Regions from separate parts of the Brevibacterium atlanticum genome, predicted to be linked through region 3. Evidence: riboswitches for the same ligand, from Rfam matches in the RefSeq annotation. Region 3 holds a riboswitch; each other region holds the start of a gene.

Region 1 (2,262 bases), 460 kb from region 3:
GCCGGTGTCCCCTCAGTGCTGAGTTCCCGTCCGATCACCTCGGCGACGAGGTCGAGCACCGAGGTGGTTCCTCCCAGTTCGCGTTCGTCGCCGTTGACGACGATGGTCGGTGCGTGCGCAGTGTCGGTCATGATGTGCTCCTGTACAGGGTCGTTGGGTGGAGGATTGATGGGTCAGAGGTCGAGTCGGCAGACGACGGTCCGTCAGAGAAGCGCGCGGGGGAGACGGACGCGAGTCCTCCTGCAGGCATCCAGTCGGGGGTGAGCCCCATGGCCAGTTCGGCACCGAGCCGTCCGCCCAGCGGGGCGAGCAGGATGCCGTGCCGGAAATACCCGGTGCTGACGAGGCAGCCCTCGTCGATGCGACCGACGATGGGCAGGTCATCGGGCGAACCGGGGCGGGCACGCGTGGTGATGTCGGTGATCTCGCAGTCGAGGATGCCGGGGACCAGGCGCTGACCGTCCTGGAGGAGCCGGTGGACGGCTCCGGCATCGGTGCCGCTGCGGCCGTCCTCCCGGGAGCTCGCTCCGAGCACGAGTTCCCCGTCATCACGAGCAACGATGTAGACCGGTCGACCGTTGACGAGTCCGCGGACCGTGCCGTGCAGCAGAGGGGTGAGTGCGGCCGGTGCCCGCAGACGCAGAACATCACCCCACACCTTTCGCAGGGGAAGGGGCGGCATGCCGGTGATCGCGGCAGCCTCGGTCCCGGCGGTGATGACGACCTGGTCGGCTGTCAGCTCGTCGCCGCCTGAGAACTCGACGCCCACGGTGACTCCGTCTCGACGGGTGAGCCGGGTGACCTGCCGGCGGACGGTCGTGTCCGAGACGACGGACAGCAGGGCGGCCGTCGTCCTCCTGGGGTCGATGGACTGGTCGTCGGGGATGCGCACGGCACCGGCCACCGACGGCGACAGCGCCGGTTCGAGCTCCCGGGCGCGGGATCCGGTGATGAGTTCGGTGGGGAATCCTGCCGCGGTCTGCGCGGTGCGCAGCTCACGGAGAGCCTGCAGATCGGCACGGTCCCCAGCGCACACCAGGGTTCCCGAGTCCGTGAGCCCGAGATCCGCACCCGCCGCGCTCGCCACCTCGGCGGCGAACGACGGATACATCTGCGCCGATGCGCGCATCAACGGGTACAGGGGTGACTGACCCCAGACCACCTCGGCGGCGGGCGCGAGCATCCCCGCGGCCGCATGGCTGGCTCCCTGACCAGGAGCAGGATCGATGATGGTGACACCGGCACCGAGGCTGCGCAGGTGCCACGCTGTCGCCAGGCCGATGATTCCGGCGCCCACGACGATGACATGCATGGATTCTCCCTCCGGCGGCATGATCCGCATCAGGTCTGACGGTCGGCTCCTACGCCCTCTCAGCCTCAGTGGGAGGCTCCCGCGAACTCCTCTACTCTATGACCATGACCTTCGATATTCCACCGCACACCGCAGGCTCCGAATCCAGGCGAGCCTGGCGGGACGCCCGTTTGGCCGAAGCTCGACTGTACCTGTGCACCGATGCCAGAACCGCCCAGGGCGATCTGCCCGAATTCCTCGACGCCGCTTATGCCGGGGGAGTCGACATCATCCAGCTGCGCGACAAGACGCTTGAAGCCAGAGAAGAGATCGCAGCCCTCGACGTGCTCAAGGACGCTGCGGCCCGGCACGGGAAGCTCTTCTCGGTCAACGACCGTGCCGACGTCGCCCTGCTGGCCGGAGCCGACGTCTTCCACGCCGGGCAAGGCGACCTCACCAGTGCTCAGGCGCGGGCCGTCCTCGGACCCGACGTCCTCCTCGGCCGCTCCACCCATTCGCACGAGCAGGCTCTCGCCGCCGATGCGGATCCGGAGACCGACTATTTCTGCGTCGGCCCCGTATGGGAGACCCCGACGAAACCCGGCCGCGCCGCCGTCGGCACGGGCCTGCTCAGCACGGTGGCCGCCTCGTCGCGCACCCCGTGGTTCGCCATCGGCGGCGTCGCGGTCGGAGAACGCCTCGACGAGATCCGACAGGCGGGCGCCACGCGCGCCGTGGTGGTGCGTGCGATAACCTCGGCTGGCGATCCCGCAGAAGCCGCACGGGAACTCAAGGAGGAACTGGAATGAACGACACCATCGAGGGCAGCACCGGCACGGGTACGGGCGAACAGGACGCGAACGATTTGGGCGCGCACGGGCCGAGCATCCTCATCGCCGGTGCCGGAGCCACGGGCGGGGCATTCGGGACCTACCTGCTCGAAGCCGGTCGCGAGGTGACGTTCCTGCTGC
Region 2 (2,262 bases), 1.8 Mb from region 3:
AGGCAAGGTGTGCCGCCGGCGCTCGCGCTGATCATCATGCTGCTGCTCGGACTGGTCGTCGGTGCGATCCAGGGCTGGTTCTTCGCCGTCGTCGGCATCCCGGCGTTCGTCGTCACCTTGGCCGGTCTGCTCGCGTTCACCGGTCTGACGTTGACGACCCTGGGCACGCAGAAGAACCTGTCGATGTCGGACACCTTCGCCTTCGACTTCGCCAGCTTCTACTTCCCGGCGATCTGGGCGTATGTGTTCGGAGCGATCGCGATCATCGGCTTCGGTGCCGGCATCATCTATTCGAAGCTGCGTCGGCACAGCGAGGGACTCGACGCCCCGAGCTGGACGTCTGTGATCGTGCGCATCGTGCTGTTGGCCGCGATCGTCTTCGGGTTCCTCATCCTCGTCAACCAGGACTTCGGACTCGCGATGCCGTTCTTCCTCATGATCGTCATCGCCATCGTCATCGACCTCGTGCTGCGCAAGACCCGCTACGGCCGCTCCATCTACGCCGTCGGCGGCAAGGTCGAGGCCGCCCGCCGCGCCGGCATCCGCGTGACCTGGGTGCGCATCAGCGTATTCATGGCCGCCGGAGTCCTGGCCGCACTGTTCGGTTTCATCAAGACCGGTGTGACGACGAACGCGGGATCGACGCTGGTGAGCACGCAGGACCTGCTCAATGCGATCGCCGCGGCAGTCATCGGCGGCACCTCGCTCTTCGGTGGTCGCGGAACCGCGTGGGCGGCAGTGCTCGGTGCCCTGGTCGTCGGTGCGATCAACAACGGTCTCTACCTCATCGGCTTCAACTCCGATGCGCAGCAGATCATCACCGCACTCGTCCTGCTCACTGCCGTCGTCATCGACGCGCTCAGTCGCCGCGGTCAGAGGTACGTGGGTCGGGGATAGGCAGTCGCCACTGCCTCTTTTCGAGCGGACCCTGTTGCGGTGAGACCACCCCCAGCACGGGGTGGTCCCGCTACGACAGGGTCCGCTCGCCGGCTGTGTGTGCACAGCGCGGTACAGCGTCGCTGACTTGAGCGGTCGGTGAAGTGGCTTCAGGACGATAGGTCAACTGGGAGTGGGTGCGAGGCACGTGGTCGCCGTGCTTCGGACGGGCTGATACAGTCGGAGCCAATGACATGGGGTGCCTCATGAGGATCCGTTCGCACCAGACAGCTGCGCACGGAGGATACCGAGGCTGAGAGAACACCCATCGAACCTGATCTGGGCCATACTAGCGAAGGGATCGTCATGGTTGACTTCGACCTGCGTTCTGCCAACGCACGACTGCGTGCGTCCAACCCGCTCATCCAATGCATCACGAACACCGTCGTGCAGCAATTCAGCGCGAACGTGCTTCTGGCGCTCGGTGCCTCTCCGGCGATGCTCGACCACGAGGCCGACGCCGGTCAGTTCGCCGGCATCGCGAGCGGCGTCCTCATCAACTTCGGCACAGCTTCGAACCATCAGCTGCTCGCCGCCGATGCCGCCATCGACGTCGCGAACGCCGCCGGCAAGCCCTGGGTCCTCGACCCCGTCAGCGTCGGCGCCGTCGACTTCCGCACCTCCCGCATCCGCCGCGCCGCCGCCGACCACCCGACAGCGATCCGCGGCAACGCCTCCGAGATCGCCGCCCTGGCCGGAGTCGGCCTCGGTGGACGCGGAGTCGACTCCACCGACGAGGTCGACGCCGTCCTCCCCGCCGCGGCTCAGCTGTCGCGAACGACCGGTGCCATCGTCGCGGTCTCCGGACCCACCGACGCCGTCGTCGCTCACATCGACGGTACCGATCACGTCGCCCGCATCGACGGGGGCCACGAGTTCATGCCGCTGGTCATCGGCACCGGCTGCTCCCTCGGCGCCGTCACCGTCGCCTACCTCGCCGCCGCCCGCAGCGGTCTGGCCGATCCCGATGCCGACGCCTCAGCCGTCAACGCAGGTGAACACACCACCGACGGTGGAGCTGCCTCGGCGAGGTTCGAAGCCGTCGTCGCCGCCCACGCCCACTTCGCGGTCGCCGGGGAACTCGCCGCCGACGGGGCGAAGGGACCGGGCAGCTACTCGGTGAACTTCCTCGACGCACTCCATGCCGTCACCGGCGACCAGCTTGCGCAGGCACGGATGAGCCTCAGCACCCTCGATGCCGGCGAAAGCGTCCAAGCATGACCGCCGGACCCGCGCACATTGCCGACAGCGTGCACGGCACCGGGCCGGATGAAAGCGTGACCGACCGCTTCGCCGGCATCGACACCCGCCTCTACCTCGTCACCG
Region 3 (2,262 bases):
ATCCTGGAGCACAATCCCGGTGTCACCTCGGCGCGGGTCCGGGACGGCACCGCCGATCAGCAGCTCACCGGCGGCCTCCCCGGATTCGGTGGGCAGGACTCCGGCGATCGCGTGCAGCAGGGTCGTCTTCCCCGCCCCCGAGGGGCCGAGGAGCAGGACCGTCGAGCCCGCGGCGATATCGAGATCGAGGGGACCGACGGCAGGAGTGTCACGGTCGGCGTGCGTCCACGCATACCCGCGCGCCGTGATCGGCAGCGCCATCAGCGCAGACGGCCGGAGGCGAACGAGCTCAGCGCCCCGGTCTTCGCAATCGTGCGGTAGGCGAACCAGGCGCCGATGCCGGAGATGACGAGACCGGAGATGATCGCGCACACCGCGTACGCCGCCTGGAAGCCGAACTGCCATTCGGCGTTGTACATGATGTTCTCGCTCACGGCCATGAACGCCGCAGCCAACACCCCGGACAGCGAAGTGACCCAGAGAGTGAACCGCCGGTAGCCGAAGGCGGCGAAGACGAGTTCGGCACCGAGGCCCTGCAGGAATCCCGACAGCAGCACGGTGGCCCCGAAGTGGGATCCGAGGACAGCCTCGACGATGGCCGCGATGAGTTCACACAGCAGGGCCGCACCGGGCTTGCGGATGATCGCGCCGGCCAGAGGACCGGCGAGGACCCACAGTCCCGCGATGAGGCCGATCGAGGGCGGGAACGCCTGGAACGCGAGTTCGAGGACCTTCCAGCTCAGCGCCAGCACCCAGAACACCAGCCCGACGGCGATGCCGAGCACGGCGGTGGTGACATAGTCGACGACCCGCCATGACTTCGTCTTCGGCGCCAAAGTGTGGACGGGTGCGGCAGCCGTTGTGCGATCGGACGTGGTGGTTCTCGGCATTGTGCCTCCTCATGCAAGGAGGGGTGAAGAGTCTCGACTTCCTTCGGCGGTGCTAACCGCATCAGGTTCGAGGGTCTGCAGCTTCTTCTGCACTCTCAGCGCCCCTGACGGCGCTCCCCTGTCGTAGCCACCACTGTACAACAGGGCAGCGAACGTGCGGAGGTGCCGATGACCGCTCAGCTGGGAACGACCATCACCGGGCCTGCAGCATGGTCGAGGACACCGCGGGAGACCGAGCCGAGCAGGGCGGACTTGATCCGCCCACGCCCGCGGGTGCCCATGACCAGCAGCCGTGCGCGCCCGCTGGCATCGGCGAGGACCTCCTTGGGATCGCCCACCGGCACCGAGGCGGACACAGGCAGGTCCGGGAACTGCTCACCCAGCTCGGTAGCCTCCTTCTCGAGCCCGGCGGCGATCTGCTTCTGTCGGCGTCCGGTGACCTCGGAGCTGAGTTCGAGCTCGGGGTACCAATAGAGCCATTCCTCACCGGCGGGCAGCACCGCGACGACCTCGAGAGCCGCCCCGCGGACGGCAGCCTCGGCGGCCGCGGTGAACATCGCGACCCGGCCCGTGTCCGAACCGTCGACGGCGACGATCACGGGACCGTCGGCGGCATCGATGGCCGTGGCGTGGTGCGGCACAACGATGGTCGGGCAGTGCGCATGCGCGGGAAGGGCGGTGGACACCGAACCGAGGACGCGCCCCATGAAGCCGCCGCGGCCGCGGGCGCCGACGACGGCGATCTCGGCTGATGAGCTGAGGGTGACGAGCACCCCGGCGGCGTCGCCGGGAGCAGTGCGGAAGCTCTTCTCACCCGGGTGATCGCGAACGAGTTCGACCGCCTCGGCGAGGGTCTCCTCCGCTGCCCTCTTCGCCCGGTCGTCTTCGGGTTCGTTGGGGATGGAGGCCATGTTCGGGTAGATCATCGTCGGCAGCGCATACGCGGTGACGACGGTCAGCGGGATGGACCGGCTCCGTGCTTCGGCGGCTCCGAAGCGCACAGCCTGGGCGGCGAGTTCGGAGCCGTCGAATCCGACGAGGACCCCGAGTTCGCGGTTGAGACCCGACTCGGTGGGACGTGCTTCGGTGGGACGTGCTTCGGCTTGGCGGGACTGGGCAGACATCGCAGACCTCTCGATCGGGGCCTGGCCAACCCTGAACGCCGACGACGGCCCCGATATGCGGTATCGTCCGCGTCACCTCCAGTCTACCAACGCGATTCTACGACGTGTAGAAAAATGCGCGGGGGTGGAACCCTGCGTCTCAGATCGGGAAGCCGAGGTGGGTGAGTGCGGTCTTGAGGATGAACTCCTGGCCGTGGCACAGCTCGCTGGTGATATCCGTGCGCAGGGTCTCCTCGGGAGTCAGCCAG

What was found. Region 3 has a riboswitch for thiamine pyrophosphate ahead of GUY23_RS05500 (ECF transporter S component). Riboswitches for the same ligand answer to the same signal wherever they lie in the genome.
Region 1: linked by a shared signal. The riboswitch ahead of thiO (glycine oxidase ThiO) and the one ahead of GUY23_RS05500 (ECF transporter S component) in region 3 are both predicted to bind thiamine pyrophosphate.
Region 2: linked by a shared signal. The riboswitch ahead of thiM (hydroxyethylthiazole kinase) and the one ahead of GUY23_RS05500 (ECF transporter S component) in region 3 are both predicted to bind thiamine pyrophosphate.

What each region holds. Positions count from the first base shown of each region.
Region 1 covers NZ_CP050152.1:1,735,585-1,737,846, forward strand. Annotated here, with positions in the region: gene thiS (sulfur carrier protein ThiS) at 1-131, opposite strand, end outside; gene thiO (glycine oxidase ThiO) at 128-1,312, opposite strand; TPP riboswitch at 1,302-1,405, opposite strand; gene thiE (thiamine phosphate synthase) at 1,417-2,100, shown strand; gene GUY23_RS07700 (ketopantoate reductase family protein) at 2,097-2,262, shown strand, end outside.
Region 2 covers NZ_CP050152.1:3,118,422-3,120,683, reverse strand. Annotated here, with positions in the region: gene GUY23_RS13950 (sugar ABC transporter permease) at 1-897, shown strand, start outside; TPP riboswitch at 1,122-1,255, shown strand; gene thiM (hydroxyethylthiazole kinase) at 1,243-2,157, shown strand; gene thiE (thiamine phosphate synthase) at 2,154-2,262, shown strand, end outside.
Region 3 covers NZ_CP050152.1:1,270,687-1,272,948, forward strand. Annotated here, with positions in the region: gene GUY23_RS05495 (ABC transporter ATP-binding protein) at 1-261, opposite strand, end outside; gene GUY23_RS05500 (ECF transporter S component) at 261-890, opposite strand; TPP riboswitch at 912-1,020, opposite strand; gene GUY23_RS05505 (universal stress protein) at 1,067-2,014, opposite strand.